One region of the Mumia sp. ZJ430 genome, then DNA from elsewhere that is predicted to be linked to it. Evidence: riboswitches for the same ligand, from Rfam matches in the RefSeq annotation. Region 1 holds a riboswitch; the other holds the start of a gene.
The links. A riboswitch is a leader RNA that binds a small molecule or an ion and turns the genes downstream of it on or off. The one in region 1 is predicted to bind thiamine pyrophosphate.

Region 1 (7,876 bases):
GCTCAAGGGCGGCTACTCCGAGGGCGTCTCGACGGGCGTCGACGTCCACTCCAAGCGCCAGCCGCTCGGCGTGGTCGGCATCATCAGCCCCTTCAACTTCCCGGCCATGGTGCCGATGTGGTTCTTCCCGATCGCGATCGCCGCGGGCAACACCGTCGTGCTGAAACCGAGCGAGAAGGACCCGTCCGCCGCGCTCTGGATCGCCGAGCGCTGGAAGGACGCGGGACTTCCCGACGGCGTCTTCAACGTCCTCCAGGGCGACAAGGTGGCCGTCGACGCGTTGCTCGACAGCCCCGACGTCAAGGCCATCAGCTTCGTCGGCTCGACCCCGATCGCCCGCTACGTCTACGAGCGCGCCAGCCAGTCCGGCAAGCGCGTCCAGGCCCTCGGCGGGGCCAAGAACCACATGGTCGTCCTGCCCGACGCCGATCTCGACCTCGCCGCGGACCAGGCCGTCAGCGCCGGGTATGGCTCGGCCGGCGAGCGCTGCATGGCCATCTCGGTCGTCGTCGCCGTCGGTGGCGTCGGCGACGAGCTCGTCGCGAAGATCGCTGACCGCACCCGCACGCTGCGTACGGGCGACGGGACCGAGGGCGCCGACATGGGCCCGCTTGTCACGCAGGTGCACCGCGACAAGGTCGCCTCGTACGTCGACGCCGGTGAGGAGGCGGGCGCCAAGCTCGTCGTGGACGGTCGTGACGTCGTCGCCGACGGTGGCGCCGACGGCTTCTGGCTCGGCCCGACGCTGCTCGACAACGTCACCACCGACATGAGCGTCTACACCGACGAGATCTTCGGTCCGGTGCTCTCGGTCGTCCGGGTCGACACGTACGACGAGGCTGTCGCGCTCATCAACGCGAACCAGTACGGCAACGGCGTCGCGCTGTTCACGAGCAACGGCGGTGCGGCACGCAAGTTCGAGTACGACGTCGAGGTCGGCATGATCGGCATCAACGTCCCGATCCCGGTCCCGATGGCGTACTACTCCTTCGGCGGCTGGAAGAGCTCGCTGTTCGGCGACAGCCACGCCCACGGCACCGAAGGCGTGCACTTCTTCACCCGTGGCAAGGTGGTCACCTCCCGTTGGGGCGACCCCGCGGTCAAGCCCGTCGGCGGCCTCGAGCTCGCCTTCCCGAAGAACAGCTGAGCGGGTTTCGACAGAGCTCAACCAGCGACAGAGCTCAACCAGCGAAAGGATCTCGATGAGCAACCGCACGTACGAGCTCGACCGCGCGCACGTCTTCCACTCGTGGTCGGCGCAGGCGGCGCTGACGCCGATGGTTGTCGAGAGCGCCGAGGGGAGCTACCTCGTCGACGACCAGGGCCAGCGCTACCTCGACTTCTCGTCGCAGCTGGTCTACACCAACATCGGCCACCAGCACCCGCGCGTCGTGAAGGCGATCCAGGACCAGGCGGCGACGCTGTGCACGATCGCGCCGCAGCACGCCAACGCGGCCCGCTCGCAGGCCGCGCACCTCATCGCCGAGCTCGCTCCCGAGGGGATGGACCGCGTCTTCTTCACCAACGGCGGCGCCGACGCCGTCGAGCACGCGGTCCGCATGGCGCGGCTGCACACCGGCCGCCGCAAGGTGCTGAGCCGCTACCGGTCGTACCACGGCGGGACACAGACGGCGGTCAACCTCACCGGTGACCCGCGGCGCTGGCCGAACGACTACGCCGCCGACGGAGTGGTCCACTTCTTCGGGCCGTTCCTCTACCGCTCGGAGTTCCACGCGACGACTGAGGCCCTGGAGTGCGAGCGCGCCCTCGCCCACCTCGAGCACACGATCCAGATGGAGGGTCCGGCCACGATCGCCGCGATCATCCTCGAGACCATCCCCGGGACCGCCGGCATCATGCCGCCGCCGCCGGGCTACCTCGAGGGTGTGCGCGAGATCTGCGACCGCTATGGGATCGTCTGGATCGCCGACGAGGTCATGGCCGGCTTCGGGCGTACGGGCACGTGGTTCGCGCTCGACCTGTACGACGCGAAGCCCGACCTGATCACCTTCGCCAAGGGCATCACCTCGGGTTATGTCCCGCTCGGTGGCGTCATCATCTCCGAGCCGATCTACGACACGTTCGCCGAGCGCGTCTACCCCGGCGGCCTGACGTACTCGGGCCACCCGCTCGCGTGCGCGGCCGCCGTCGCGACGCTCGAGACGATGAAGGACGAGCGCATCGTCGAGGCGGCGGCGACGCTCGGGACCGACGTCCTCGGACCCGGTCTCGCCGAGATCGCCGCGAAGCACGCGTGTGTCGGCGAGGTCCGCGGCATCGGGGCCTTCTGGGCGCTGGAGCTGGTCGCCGACCCGCAGACGCGCGAGCCGCTGGCTCCGTACGGCGGCTCGAGCCCGGCGATGAACGAGATCGTGGCCGCGTGCAAGAAGAACGGGCTGCTCCCGTTCGTCAACTACAACCGCATCCACGTGGTCCCCGCGCTCAACATCGGCCACGACGACGCGCGCGACGGCCTGCGGATCCTCGACGAGGCCCTGTCCGTCGGCGACGCCCACGTGGCGCGTTAGCCATGGTGCGGTCGACCGTCTTCGAGCGACTCGCACCGCCCGCAGCAATCGTCGACGCGTCGCTCGAGGCGACGCGCGACGGCTGCTTCTGGCTCGACGACGTCGGTGACACCGTCGCGTACCCGCCGCTGGCCGGTGCGCACACGACCGACCTGCTCGTCGTCGGGGGCGGCTACACGGGCCTGTGGACGGCGGTGAAGGCCAAGCTGCGCAACCCTGGCACGCGCGTCGCCGTCCTGGAGGCGCAGACGGTCGGCTGGGCCGCGTCCGGGCGCAACGGCGGCTTCTGCGACGCGAGCCTCACGCACGGCGAGGAGAACGGCCGGTCACGCTGGCCCGACGAGTACGACACGCTCGAGCGGCTGGGGCAGGACAACCTCGAGTCGCTGTGCAAGGCGGTCGACGCGCTCGGCATCGACTGCGAGCTGGAGCGCACGGGGTCGCTCGACGTCGCCGTGGAACCGCACCAGGTGGCGTGGCTCGAGGAGGGGTCCGGCGAATTCCTGGACACCGACGCCGTACGGGCGCAGGTCGACAGCCCGACGTACCTCGCCGGCGTCTGGCACCGCGACTCGACGGCGATGCTGCACCCGGCGAAGCTCGCCAAGGAGCTCGCTCGCGTCGCGGCGGGTCTCGGCGTCGAGATCTTCGAGTACAGCGCTGCCGAGTCGCTGGAGACGTCCGGGCGCCGCGGGCCGGTGCTCGTACGGACGCCGCGCGGTTCGGTGCGGGCGGACCGGGTGGCGCTCGCGACGAACGTGTTCCCGTCGTTGCTCCCGCGGTACGACCTGTTCACCGTGCCGGTCTACGACTACGCGCTGATGACCGAGCCGCTGACCGCCGCCCAGCGCGACGCGATCGGCTGGGACAACCGGCAGGGCGTCAGCGACATGGCGAACCAGTTCCACTACTACCGGCAGTCTGCGGACGGCCGGATCCTGTTCGGCGGCTACGACGCGGTCTACCACTACGGCGGCAAGGTCCGATCGGCGTACGAGCACCGGCCTGAGACCTATCGGACGCTCGCGTCGCACTTCCTCACGACGTTCCCGCAGCTCGAGGGCATCGGCTTCACCCACCGGTGGGCAGGCGCCATCGACACGTCGACGCGGTTCTGCGCGTTCTTCGGACTCGCGAAGCAGGGGCGGGTCGCGTACGCGGCCGGCTTCACCGGACTCGGTGTCGCCGCGACCCACTTCGCGGCCGACGTGATGCTCGACCGGCTGGCCGGCGAGCGGACGCCGCGGACCGAGGTCGAGATGGTCCGCAAGAAGCCTCTGCCGTTCCCGCCGGAGCCTGCCGCCGCGGTCGGCATCAACCTGACGCGGTGGTCGCTCGATCGCGCCGACCACCACGAGGGCGTACGCAACGCGTGGCTGCGGGCGATGGACGCCGTCGGCCTGGGGTTCGACTCGTGACGGGCGAATGGGCGGCCGCGCGGCTTCTGTCTGGGGACGTCGAGGCGCACCCCCTGCAGCCCGGCGCCCTCGACCCGGCCGACGTCGTGCACGGGACCCCGGCCGTCGCGTCGACGGCACTCGCGACGTTCGGTGACCTCTCGGTCGGCCTCTGGGAGATCACCGCGGGCGCCGTGCGCGACACCGAGATCGACGAGGTGTTCGTCGTGCTGTCCGGAGACGCAACCGTGCGCTTTGAGGACGGCAGCGCTCTCGAGCTGCGTCCCGGCGTCGCCGCACGTCTGTACGCCGGCGACCGTACGGTGTGGGAGGTCCGCGAGACGCTGCGCAAGGTCTACGTGGCCTGACCGTCGCGGTTCTGGCCCCTCAGGGCCGCGCGCGAGGGATCATGGAGTCGTGAGAGTTCTCCGTGCTGCCCGACCGCGCCTGCTCGACGCGTCGTGGCGGATGCGGGTCGCGGCAGTGCTCGTGCTCACGCTGCTGAGCGGTGTGCTGCTCCTGGAGCTCGGCGGGGGCCGTGCCGACGCCGCGCGGTGCGAGCGGTTCACCGCGGAGTCGGAGGCGCGCCGCGCGGCGGTGCCGTCCGCGGTCGGCCAGCGGGTCGTCGTGATCGGTGACTCGTGGTCGGCGGGCCGAGGGCTCGACGATGCCGGTGACGCATGGACCGCCCGGCTGTCCGGCCAGGTCCACGTCGACGCGTTCTCCGGGTCGGGCTTCAGCCGGTACGCGAGCCCGTGCGAGGGCTCGTGGTTCGCCGAGCGGGCCGCGCGCGCCGTGGCCGGCGGTGCCGACCTCGTGCTCGTCCAAGGTGGGCTCAACGACGTCGACCAGCCGCTGGAGGCCGTACGAGCAGGCTTCGCGCGGGTGATGCGTGCGGTCGAGGGGCTGCCCGTCGTCGTGGTCGGTCCGGCAGTCGCCCCTGCCCGTGAGGCGGGTGTGCATCACGTCGACGCCGACCTCGCCAGACTGGCCGAGGCCCACGGCGCCTCGTACGTCTCGGCGGTCGGGCTCGACCTGGCCTACCTCGAGGACGGGCTGCACCTCACGCGCGACGGGCACCGGGAGTTCGGCGACTTCGTGAGAGGGAGCATCGAAGGGATCGCCCGGTAAGGTCCCCGTTATGAGCGAGAGCGCGCGCCCTGATCCGGCGGTGGTCGAGCTCGCGCACCGGATGTTCGACCTGGCGCGCGACGGCGACGCCGACACGCTGCTGGCGTACGTCGACGCCGGAGTCCCCGTGGAGCTGACCGACTCCAGCGGCAACACGCTGCTGATGCTCGCGGCCTATCACGGCCACGCCGACATCGTGCAGCGGCTGCTCGACGCCGGCGCGGACGTCAACCGGCTCAACGACCGGGGTCAGAGCCCGCTCGCCGGCGCCATCTTCAAGGGCGAGGACCTGGTGGTGTCGGTCCTCATCGGCGCGGGTGCAGACCCGGATCTGGGGACGCCGTCCGCGCGTGCGACGGCTGCGATGTTCGGCCGCGACAGCCTGCTGACCTGACCTCTCCGACCCCCTCGTGACCCTCGCGCGGGGCGAGGAGGTGCCGTTCGTCCTGCCGGCCCGCTGACGCAGTGTGCGCGAGACGCGGTGTACGCGGAGCAGGCGGGGGGCTAGAGTCGACCCCACGACAGGGGAGCGCGGGTGCCTACGGGCACGGCGCGCTGAGAGTGCGGAAAGGCCGCAGACCCTCCGAACCTGCACCGGTTAGCACCGGCGAAGGGAGTCATCCATGGCTGAGGCCATTCGTTCTCGCGCGTCCGCGACCACCCGCTACCGCACGGTCGACCTCGTCACCGTGGCGATGCTCGGCGTCGCGCTCGGCGTGGTCTTCTGGGGCTGGAACCAGCTGTTCGCCGTGGTCAGCGGCACCGCGCTGTTCGCGTTTCCGCCGAGCTCGGGGCTCATCTGCGGCGTCTGGCTGCTCGGCGGCGTCGTCGGCGGTCTCGTCGTCCGCAAGCCCGGCGCCGCCGTCGGCACCGAGCTCGTCGCGGCAACGATGTCGGCGCTGCTCGGCAACCAGTGGGGCATGTCCGTCGTCGTCTCGGGGCTGATCCAAGGGTTCGGCGCCGAGCTCGTCTTCGCGGTCCTGCTCTATCGGCGCTGGGGTGTCGTCGCGGCCGCGCTCGCAGGCGCGTTGGCCGGTGCGGGTGAGGCCGTGTACGAGTGGTTCGCGTACTACGCGGACTGGTCGTTCGGCTACCAGCTCACCTACCTCGCGTTCCTCGTGGTCTCGGGTGCGCTCGTCGCCGGCGTCGGTGGGTGGGCGCTGGTGCGTGCGCTCGCCTCGACCGGGTCCCTCGACGCCTTCGGTCCGGGCCGCGAGCACCACGAGCGCGCGGCAGCGACCAGCCCCGCACAGGCGTGACCGGCTCGGTCTCCCTCCGCGGCTTCGGCTGGCGTCCGCTCGGTCGGCGTTCGTCGGTCGTGGCCGATCTCGACCTGCGGATCGAGCCCGGCGAGCGGGTGCTTCTCGCGGGCCCCTCCGGCGCCGGCAAGTCGACGGTGCTCCGCGCCGCCGCCGGGGTGCTCGCGACCGCCGCCGACGGTGACCTGCTCGGCGAGGTCGAGACCGTGGGTCGCGTCGGGCTGCTCCTCCAGAACCCCGGGGACGCTGGCGTCGCCGATCGCCTCGGGCGCGACGTCGCCTTCGGTCTGGAGAACGCCCGCGTGCCGCGCGACGCGATCTGGCCGAGGGTCCGCGCCGCCCTCGAGGCCGTACGGCTGCCGTACGGGATCCAGCACCCGACCTCGGCGCTCTCCGGCGGCGAGCTCCAACGTGCCGCGCTCGCCGGGGTGCTCGCGTCGCGGGCCGACGTCCTGCTCCTCGACGAGCCGACGTCGATGCTCGATGACGCCAACGCCGAGGCCGTACGCCACTGCGTTGCCGAGGTGGTGGCCGAGACCGGCGCGACTCTCGTCGTCGTCGAGCACCGGCTCGCCGCGTGGCTCGGCCACGTCGACCGGGTCGTCGTGCTCGGGCGTGACGGCGCGGTGGTCGCCGATACCGATCCGGCGACGTTCGCGGAGACGATGCGTGACGACCTCGCGTCGGCGGGGGTGTGGATGCCGGGTGCGCCCGCGCCGGTGGCGGCCCCGCCACCGGCTGCCCTCGTCACGCCGCGCGATCCTGCGCCGACCCTCGAGGCCGTCGCGCTGAGCGTCGACCTTCGCCGCAGCGACGTCCGGGGGACCACGCGCACACCCGCCCTCCGTGAGGTCGACGCCGTGCTCGTACCGGGAGCCGTCACCGTCCTCGGTGGGCCGAGCGGTGCCGGCAAGTCGACGTTGCTCGCGACGCTCGGCGGACTGCAGCGCCCGACCTCGGGGGAGGTGCGAGGACTGGGCGTGCCCCCACACCGGATGCGCTCTCGTGCGCTCGCCGCGGTCGTCGGGTGGGTCCCTCAGAATCCCGAGCACGGATTCTTGACGACCCGGGTCCGCGACGAGGTCGCGGCGACGTCTCGGCAGGTCGGGGCAGTGGTCGACGTCGACGCGGTGCTCGCGCACCTCGGTCTCGAGTCGTTGGCCGAGGTGAACCCGTACCGGCTGTCCGGTGGCGAGCAGCGCCGGCTCGCCCTCGCCGCCGCGCTCGCCCACCGACCGCCCGTCCTCCTGCTCGACGAACCCACGGTCGGGCAGGACCGTGGGACCTGGGCAGCGGTCGCCGGCTGGATGCTCGCGGCGGCCCGGGAAGGCGCGGCAGTTGCCGCGGCGAGCCACGACGGCGTGCTCGCGGCCCGCGCGGATCACCTGGTGCGACTCGCGGGCGGACGCAACGCCGAGCCGGCCAGGACTGCGGAGGACGCGCGATGAGACGCCTCGTCCCCGCCGCGAACCCCTTGGTTCTGCTGGCCGTGGGCATGCTCGCGATCGTGGCGTCGTTCGCCGTACACGACCTTCGTACGGCCGTCGTGGCCCTGGGTGCC
Region 2 (7,876 bases), on a different contig from region 1:
CGAAGCCCTCGGCATGTCCCTCCCGGGATCGGCCGCGCCGCCGGCCGTGGACAGCCGGCGCGACGGGTTCGCCCGCCGCTCCGGCGAGGCCGTCGTCAACCTGCTCCGCCAGGGCATCACGGCGCGCCAGATCATGACCAAGCCCGCCTTCGAGAACGCGATCGCCGTCGTCATGGCGCTCGGTGGCTCGACCAACGCGGTGCTGCACCTCCTCGCGATCGCGCGTGAGGCCGAGGTCGACCTGACGCTCGAAGACTTCGTCCGCATCGGCGAGAAGGTCCCGCACCTGGGCGACCTCAAGCCGTTCGGCCGCTACGTGATGAACGACGTCGACAAGGTCGGCGGCATCCCCGTGATCATGAAGGCGCTGCTCGACGCCGGGCTCATGAACGGCGACACCCTCACCGTCACCGGCAAGACGATGGCCGAGAACCTCGCCGAGCTCGTCACCACTTCCGTCGACGGTGACGTCATCCGCAAGCTCGACAACCCGATCCACGCCACCGGTGGCCTCACGATCCTCGAGGGCACGCTCGCGCCGGAGGGTGCGGTCGTCAAGAGCGCGGGCTTCGACGAGTCCGTGTTCACCGGCACCGCCCGCGTGTTCGACGGTGAGAAGGCCGCGATGGCCGCGCTCGCCGACGGCACCGTGGCCGCGGGCGACGTCGTCGTCATCCGGTACGAGGGCCCCAAGGGCGGCCCCGGCATGCGCGAGATGCTCGCGATCACCGGTGCGATCAAGGGTGCCGGTCTCGGCAAGGACGTCCTGCTCCTCACCGACGGGCGCTTCTCCGGTGGCACCACCGGTCTGTGCGTCGGGCACGTCGCCCCCGAAGCCGTCGACGGGGGGCCGATCGCGTTCGTCACGGACGGCGACCCGATCACGCTCGACGTGGCCAACCGCCGCCTCGACGTCGAGATCGACCCCGACGAGCTCGAGCGCCGCAAGGTGGGCTGGACCCCGAAGCTCCCCGTCGTCCCGCCGCGCGGGGTGCTCGCGAAGTACGCCAAGCTCGTGGGCTCCGCGGCCGACGGCGCCGTCCTCGGCTGACGCGTACGACCCCCATACGACCCTGCTGCACGACGATGCGTTCCGACCTGTCCGTGGTCGGAATGCATCGTCGTTCCGGGGGACTGGCGTGGACGCGCCGCGATGTGGGACGGCGATCTCATGATGCGAGACGGGCTGGAGCCTGGCTTGACCCTTTCGGACGGTTCGCGCACTCTTGACTCGTGCGCAACCTCCTTCTCGTACGTCACTGACGCGCGACCGGCCTCCCGGTCCCGCGTCACCCCTCGAATGCCCATGCGGGCCGAGGGGTTTTTTCTTGCCAAGCGCAGCCTTGTCGAGAAGACGGCATCACGAGCAAGCAGTCAGCCGCACGAGGGCACCCGCCCGACCCGATGTACCGGCGCCGAGCCGGTCGGCATGAAGGGACAGCGATGAGCGAGCAGATCACCGGGGCTCAAAGTCTCGTCCGGGCGTTGGAGCACGCCGGGGTCGAGGTCGTCTTCGGTATCCCGGGAGGGGCGATCCTTCCGGCGTACGACCCGTTGATGGACTCCGAGAAGATCCGCCACATCCTCGTACGTCACGAGCAGGGTGCGGGCCACGCAGCCCAAGGCTATGCCGTCGCCAGCGGCCGCGTCGGCGTCTGCATGGCGACCTCCGGACCGGGCGCGACGAACCTCGTCACCGCCATCGCCGACGCCTACATGGACTCTGTGCCGATCGTCGCCGTCACCGGTCAGGTCCCGAGCCGCGCGATCGGGACGGACGCCTTCCAGGAGGCCGACATCCGCGGCATCACGATGCCGATCACCAAGCACAGCTTCCTCGTGACCGACCCGGCCGAGATCCCGCGCGCGGTCGCCGAGGCGTTCCACATCGCCTCGACCGGACGCCCCGGGCCGGTCCTCGTGGACATCTCCAAGGACGCCCTCCAGGCGCTGACGACCTTCACGTGGCCGACCGAGGTCCAGCTGCCGGGCTACCGCCCGACGACCAAGCCGCACGGCAAGCAGGTGCGCGAGGCGGCGCGACTGATCGCCGAGGCACAGCGCCCCGTCCTGTACGTGGGTGGCGGCGTCGTCAAGGCCAACGCGTCCACCGAGCTCAAGGTGCTCGCCGAGATGACCGGCATCCCCGTGGTCACCACCTTGATGGCGCGCGGCGTGTTCCCCGACAGCCACCCGCTGCACCTCGGCATGCCGGGCATGCACGGCACGGTGGCGGCCGTCGGCGCGCTCCAGAAGAGCGACCTGCTGATCTCGCTCGGCGCGCGCTTCGACGACCGCGTGACCGGTGAGCTCGCGTCGTTCGCCCCGGACGCCAAGGTCATCCACGCCGACATCGACCCTGCCGAGATCTCCAAGAACCGCACGGCGGACGTGCCGATCGTCGGCGACGCCCGCGAGGTCATTGCCGACCTCGTGGTCGCGCTGCAGGCCGAGTACGCCGAGAAGCCTGCCGACTACTCCGCGTGGAGCGCGCACATGCAGGACGTGGCGCAGCGCTGGCCGCTGGGGTACGACGAGCCCACCGACGGCTCGATGTCGCCGCAGCGGGTGATCCAGCGCATCGGCGAGATCGCCGGCCCGGACGCCACGTACACCGCCGGCGTCGGCCAGCACCAGATGTGGGCCGCCAACTTCATCGGCCACGAGCGTCCCGCCCGCTGGATCAACTCCGGCGGCATGGGCACCATGGGTTTCTCCGTCCCCGCGGCGATGGGTGCCCAGGTCGCTCGACCGGGCGAGGTCGTGTGGGCGATCGACGGCGACGGGTGCTTCCAGATGACCAACCAGGAGCTTGCCACCTGCGCGCTCGAGGGCATCCCGATCAAGGTCGCGATCATCAACAACTCGTCGCTCGGCATGGTGCGGCAGTGGCAGACCCTCTTCTATGAGGGCCGCTACTCCAACACCGACCTGCAGACCGGCCCGGACGCCGCCCGGATCCCCGACTTCGTCAAGCTCGCCGACGCGTACGGGTGCGTGGGTCTGCGCTGCGAGAGCCCCGACGACCTCGACGACGTGATCGCGAAGGCGATGTCGATCACCGACGTGCCCGTCGTCATCGACTTCGTGGTCCACCGCGACGCGATGGTGTGGCCGATGGTTCCGGCCGGCGTCAGCAACGACCTGATCCAGATCGCGCGCGACATGGCGCCCGACTTCGGCGACGAGGAGCTCTGACCTGATGAGCAAGCACACCCTGTCAGTCCTGGTCGAGAACACCCCCGGTGTCCTCGCCCGCGTCGCGAGCCTGTTCATGCGTCGCGGCTTCAACATCGAGTCGCTCGCGGTCGGGCAGACCGAGATCCCCGAGATCTCGCGCATGACGATCGTCGTGAACGTCGACGAGCTGCCGCTCGAGCAGGTCACCAAGCAGCTCAACAAGCTCGTGAACGTGCTCAAGATCGTCGAGCTCGAGCCGTCCGTGGCGGTCGAGCGCGAGCTGATGCTGATCAAGGTCCGCGCCGACGGCCAGACCCGCGGGCAGGTCCTCGAGACCGTCCAGCTGTTCCGGGCGAAGGTCGTCGACGTGGCGGTCGACGCCGTCACCATCGAAGCGACGGGCGACCCGGGCAAGCTCTCAGCGATGCTGAGGGTGCTCGAGCCGTTCGGCATCCGCGAGATCGCCCAGTCCGGGCGGGTCGCGATCGGCCGCGGCGGGCGGTCGATCACCGACCGCACTCTGCGCGCTGTCCCCGGCGGGTCCAGCCAGACCGCCTGAGCGTACGGTCGTACCCACGGCCGCACCTGACTCAACCACCGGCACCGACAGGTGTCACTCGGCACCACCAAGAAGGAGTTACCCCGTGCCTGAGCTGTTCTACGATGACGACGCCGACCTGGGCGTGATCCAAGGCCGCAGCGTGGCCGTCCTCGGCTACGGCAGCCAGGGCCACGCCCACGCGCTGTCGCTGCGCGACTCCGGCGTCGACGTCCGCGTCGGCCTGCCCGAGGGATCGAAGAGCCGCGCCAAGGCCGAGGCCGAGGGCCTGCGTGTCCTCACGCCCGCCGAGGCCGTCGCCGAGGCCGACGTCATCGTCGTCCTCGCACCAGACCCGGCCCAGCGCTCGCTGTATGCCGAGGCCATCGAGCCGAACCTCAACGACGGCGACGCGCTGATCTTCGGCCACGGCTTCAACATCCGCTACGGCTACGTGAAGCCGCCGGCCGGTGTCGACGTCGGCATGATCGCGCCGAAGGGCCCCGGTCACCTGGTCCGCCGCGAGTACGTCGAGGGTCGCGGTGTCCCCGTGCTCGTCGCCGTCGAGCAGGACGCGACCGGCAACGCCTGGCCGCTGGTCCTCTCGTACGCCAAGGCGATCGGCGGCCTGCGCGCCGGCGGCATCAAGACGACCTTCACCGAGGAGACCGAGACCGATCTCTTCGGCGAGCAGGCCGTCCTCTGCGGCGGCGTGTCCGCGCTGGTCCAGGCGGGCTTCGAGACGCTGACCGAGGCTGGCTACCAGCCGGAGGTCGCCTACTTCGAGTGCCTCCACGAGCTGAAGCTGATCGTCGACCTCATGTACGAGGGCGGCATCGCCAAGCAGCGTTGGTCGGTCTCCGACACCGCCGAGTACGGCGACTACGTGTCGGGCCCGCGGGTCGTCGACGCGCGTGTCAAGGACAACATGAAGGCCGTCCTGGACGACATCAAGAACGGCGCGTTCGCCGAGCGCTTCATCGCCGACCAGGACGCCGGTGCGCCGGAGTTCAAGAAGCTCCGTGCCGAGGGCGAGCAGCACCCGATCGAGGCCACAGGCCGCGAGCTGCGCAAGCTCATGTCGTGGGTCAAGAGCGCCGACGACGACTACACCGAGGGCACCGCAGCGCGCTGACCCTCGTACGTTCCGACCGGCGGTGAGTCCGGTCCCACGCGCATCACCGGCGTGGGACCTGGCTCACCGCCGTCGTCGTTGGCGGGGCGGAGGGATGTCTCCTGGATAGATGAGGCGGGCGAGCCAACGGCGGGACGCGAGGTAGACCTCGCGCACCCCTCCGCGGCGCCACGCGCGGCGGACGCGACGGGCGGGAGCCATGCATACCCCTCGGGGGAAGGAGTCGGGTGGGTTGCCCGCACGCTAGCGGTCGAGGCGGCGTCGCGGAAGGGTCTCGGGCACGTTCTGTTATCGTCGCCAGCAGTTGCAAGGCCGGGGTGCCCGAAGGGCTGAGAACACACCCGCCGAACCTGATCCGGGTCATACCGGCGAGAGGGAGCCTGATGCTCGATCCACGTACTGCTGCCCACGTCCACGACCAGCTCCGGGCGCAGGGCCCGCTGGTGCAGGTCATCACGAACTATGTGTCGATGGACATCGCCGCGAACCTGCTGAACGCCGCAGGCGCGTCGCCGGCGATGGTCCATGACGCCCGCGAGGCCGGTGAGTTCGCCGGCATCGCCCAGGCCGTCGTCGCCAACATCGGCACGCTCTCCCCGCCATGGGTCGACGGCATGCTCGCCGCGGTCGAGGTTGCCTCGGCCTCCGGCAAGCCCTGGATCCTCGACCCGGTCGCGGTCGGTGCCACCGCCTACCGGCGCGAGTCCGTCGCCGCCCTGATCGAGCACCGGCCGACCGTGATCCGGGGCAACGCGAGCGAGATCCTCGCGATCGCGACATCGACGGGCGCCGGGCGCGGGGTCGACGCTGATGCCGACACCGCCGACGTGCGTACGGACGCCGAGGCGCTGGCCTCCAAGCTCGAGACCGTGGTCGCGATGACCGGCGCCGTCGACATCGTCACCGACGGCACCCGTACGGCCGAGATCCGCGGCGGCGACGCGAGGGCGCCGATGATCACGGCGCTCGGGTGCTCGGCGAGCGCCCTGGTTGGTGCGGCGTGCGCGGTGCACGACGACGCGTTCGAGGCGTCGGCGAGTGCGCTGGCGATCCTGACGGCCGCGGTCGAGCAGGCCGCGCCGCTCGCCGAGGGGCCCGGCTCGCTGCGCTGGCGGCTGCTGGACGCGCTGTCCACGCTGTCGTCCGACGCGGTCGCCGAGGTCGTCGCGCGCTGATGGTCGGCCCGGCTGGAGACGTCCGTCTCTATCTCGTCACCGGGGCGGTGCCTGGCCGCGCTGACCTCGTCGACGTCGTCGCTGACGCGGTCGACGGAGGAGTGACGACCGTCCAGCTCCGCGACAAGGCAGCGACGACCGACGACCGCGTCCGACTCGCGGCACGGATCGCCGAGCGGGTCGGTGCCCGGGCGTCGTTCGTCCTCAACGACGACCTCTCGGCGGCGCGTGCTGTCCCTGGTGCCGGTCTCCACGTGGGCCCGGACGACCTCCACCCCGCCCGAGTGCGGGAGGTGCTCGGCGACGACGTCGTGGTCGGGTGGTCGCTGCACCGCGTCGAGCAGCTCGACGACGAGGAGGCTCTCGCCGCGTGCAGCTATCTCGCGGTGAGCCCGGTGTGGCCGACGCCGACGAAGACCGACACGACGGCGCCGTGGGGACTCGACGGCGTACGCCGCCTGCGCGACCTCGTACCCTCCGACCTGCCGCTCGTCGCGATCGGCGGCATCTCCGCGTCGAACGCCGCGTCGGTCATCGACGCCGGCGCCGACGGCATCTGCGTCGTCTCCGCGATCTGCGCGGCGCCCGCTCCGCGCGCAGCCGCCCGTACGCTGCGCGACATCGTCGACACCGCCCTCGCCGCCCGCCCGGAGGCCCAGCTGTGAGCACCGTGCCCGTCATGCTGTCGATCGCCGGCTCCGACCCGTCGGGGGGTGCGGGCATCCAGGCCGACCTCAAGACCGCGTCCGCCCTGGGCGTGTACGGGGCCGCGGCGTTGACGGCGCTGACCGTCCAGAACACCCGTGGCGTCACCGGCATCCACGCCGTGCCGCCGGACTTCGTGGCAGACCAGGTCCGGGCGGTCCTCGACGACCTCGAGGTGGGCGCGATCAAGATCGGCATGCTCGGGACCGCCGACGTGGTCGTTGCGGTGGCGGAGGTGCTCCGTACCGCTGACCTGCCGGTCGTGCTCGACCCGGTGATGGTGGCGACTTCGGGTGACCGGCTGGTCCCCGTCGACACGATCGACGCGATCCGGACGACACTCCTGCCGCTGGTCGCGGTCGTCACGCCCAACGTGCCCGAGGCGGCGGTGCTCGTGGGAGCTGAGGAGGCGGCCGACGTCGCTGGCCTCGGGGCGGCGGCGCTCGCCCTGCGGGAGAGAGGCGCCGCGGCGGTGCTGGTCAAGGGCGGCCACCTCGGCGGCGCCGAGAGCGTGGACGTGCTGGCTGACGCCGAGGGTGTGCGGTCGTACGCGGCGCCGCGCATCGACACCCCGAACACGCACGGCACCGGGTGCTCGTTGTCGTCGGCGATCGCCTCCGGGCTCGCGCTCGGGATGCCGTTGCGGGACGCCGTCGCGATGGCCAAGGACTATCTCACCGGTGCGCTGCGCAGCGGTGAGACGCACTCCGTCGGGCACGGTCACGGCCCGATCGACCACCTGTGGAGGACACGCGGATGACGTTCTCCGACGAGGCGTGGAAGCACGTCGCCGGCTGGTACGACGCGATCCTCGCGCACCCGTTCGTCGCGGGACTGGCGGACGGCACGCTGCCGGAGGACGTGTTCGCGCGCTATCTGCTCGACGACGCCCACTACTTGACGTCATACGGCAGCACGCTCGCGATGCTGGCGGCGCGTGCGGGCGATCCGGCGCTGTCGGCGGGGCTCGCACATGCGGCTGCCGAGGCGGTCGAGGCAGAGCGGCTGATGCATGAGGAGTTCCTCGTGCCCCGCGGACTCGATCCTGACGGCCCGGACGCCGCTGAGCCGACGCCGACCTGTCGGGCGTATGCCGGCACGCTGCTCGCGGATGCCGCGTACGCGCCGGTCGAGGTCGGGCTT

Region 2: it holds a riboswitch for thiamine pyrophosphate, as region 1 does, so the genes downstream of both, thiM (hydroxyethylthiazole kinase) here and HCT63_RS15365 (ECF transporter S component) in region 1, are expected to answer to the same signal.

What each region holds. Positions count from the first base shown of each region.
Region 1 is NZ_JAAHFK010000003.1:669,093-676,968, reverse strand. It holds gene HCT63_RS15395 (CoA-acylating methylmalonate-semialdehyde dehydrogenase) at 1-1,147, shown strand, start outside; gene HCT63_RS15390 (aspartate aminotransferase family protein) at 1,203-2,528, shown strand; gene HCT63_RS15385 (FAD-dependent oxidoreductase) at 2,531-3,946, shown strand; gene HCT63_RS15380 (cupin domain-containing protein) at 3,943-4,293, shown strand; gene HCT63_RS15375 (SGNH/GDSL hydrolase family protein) at 4,343-5,056, shown strand; gene HCT63_RS15370 (ankyrin repeat domain-containing protein) at 5,067-5,450, shown strand; TPP riboswitch at 5,570-5,689, shown strand; gene HCT63_RS15365 (ECF transporter S component) at 5,680-6,315, shown strand; gene HCT63_RS15360 (ABC transporter ATP-binding protein) at 6,312-7,763, shown strand; gene HCT63_RS15355 (energy-coupling factor transporter transmembrane component T) at 7,760-7,876, shown strand, end outside.
Region 2 is NZ_JAAHFK010000002.1:764,532-772,407, reverse strand. It holds gene ilvD (dihydroxy-acid dehydratase) at 1-1,051, shown strand, start outside; gene HCT63_RS10230 (acetolactate synthase large subunit) at 1,405-3,198, shown strand; gene ilvN (acetolactate synthase small subunit) at 3,203-3,739, shown strand; gene ilvC (ketol-acid reductoisomerase) at 3,825-4,853, shown strand; TPP riboswitch at 5,157-5,248, shown strand; gene thiM (hydroxyethylthiazole kinase) at 5,237-6,028, shown strand; gene thiE (thiamine phosphate synthase) at 6,028-6,693, shown strand; gene thiD (bifunctional hydroxymethylpyrimidine kinase/phosphomethylpyrimidine kinase) at 6,690-7,493, shown strand; gene HCT63_RS10200 (TenA family protein) at 7,490-7,876, shown strand, end outside.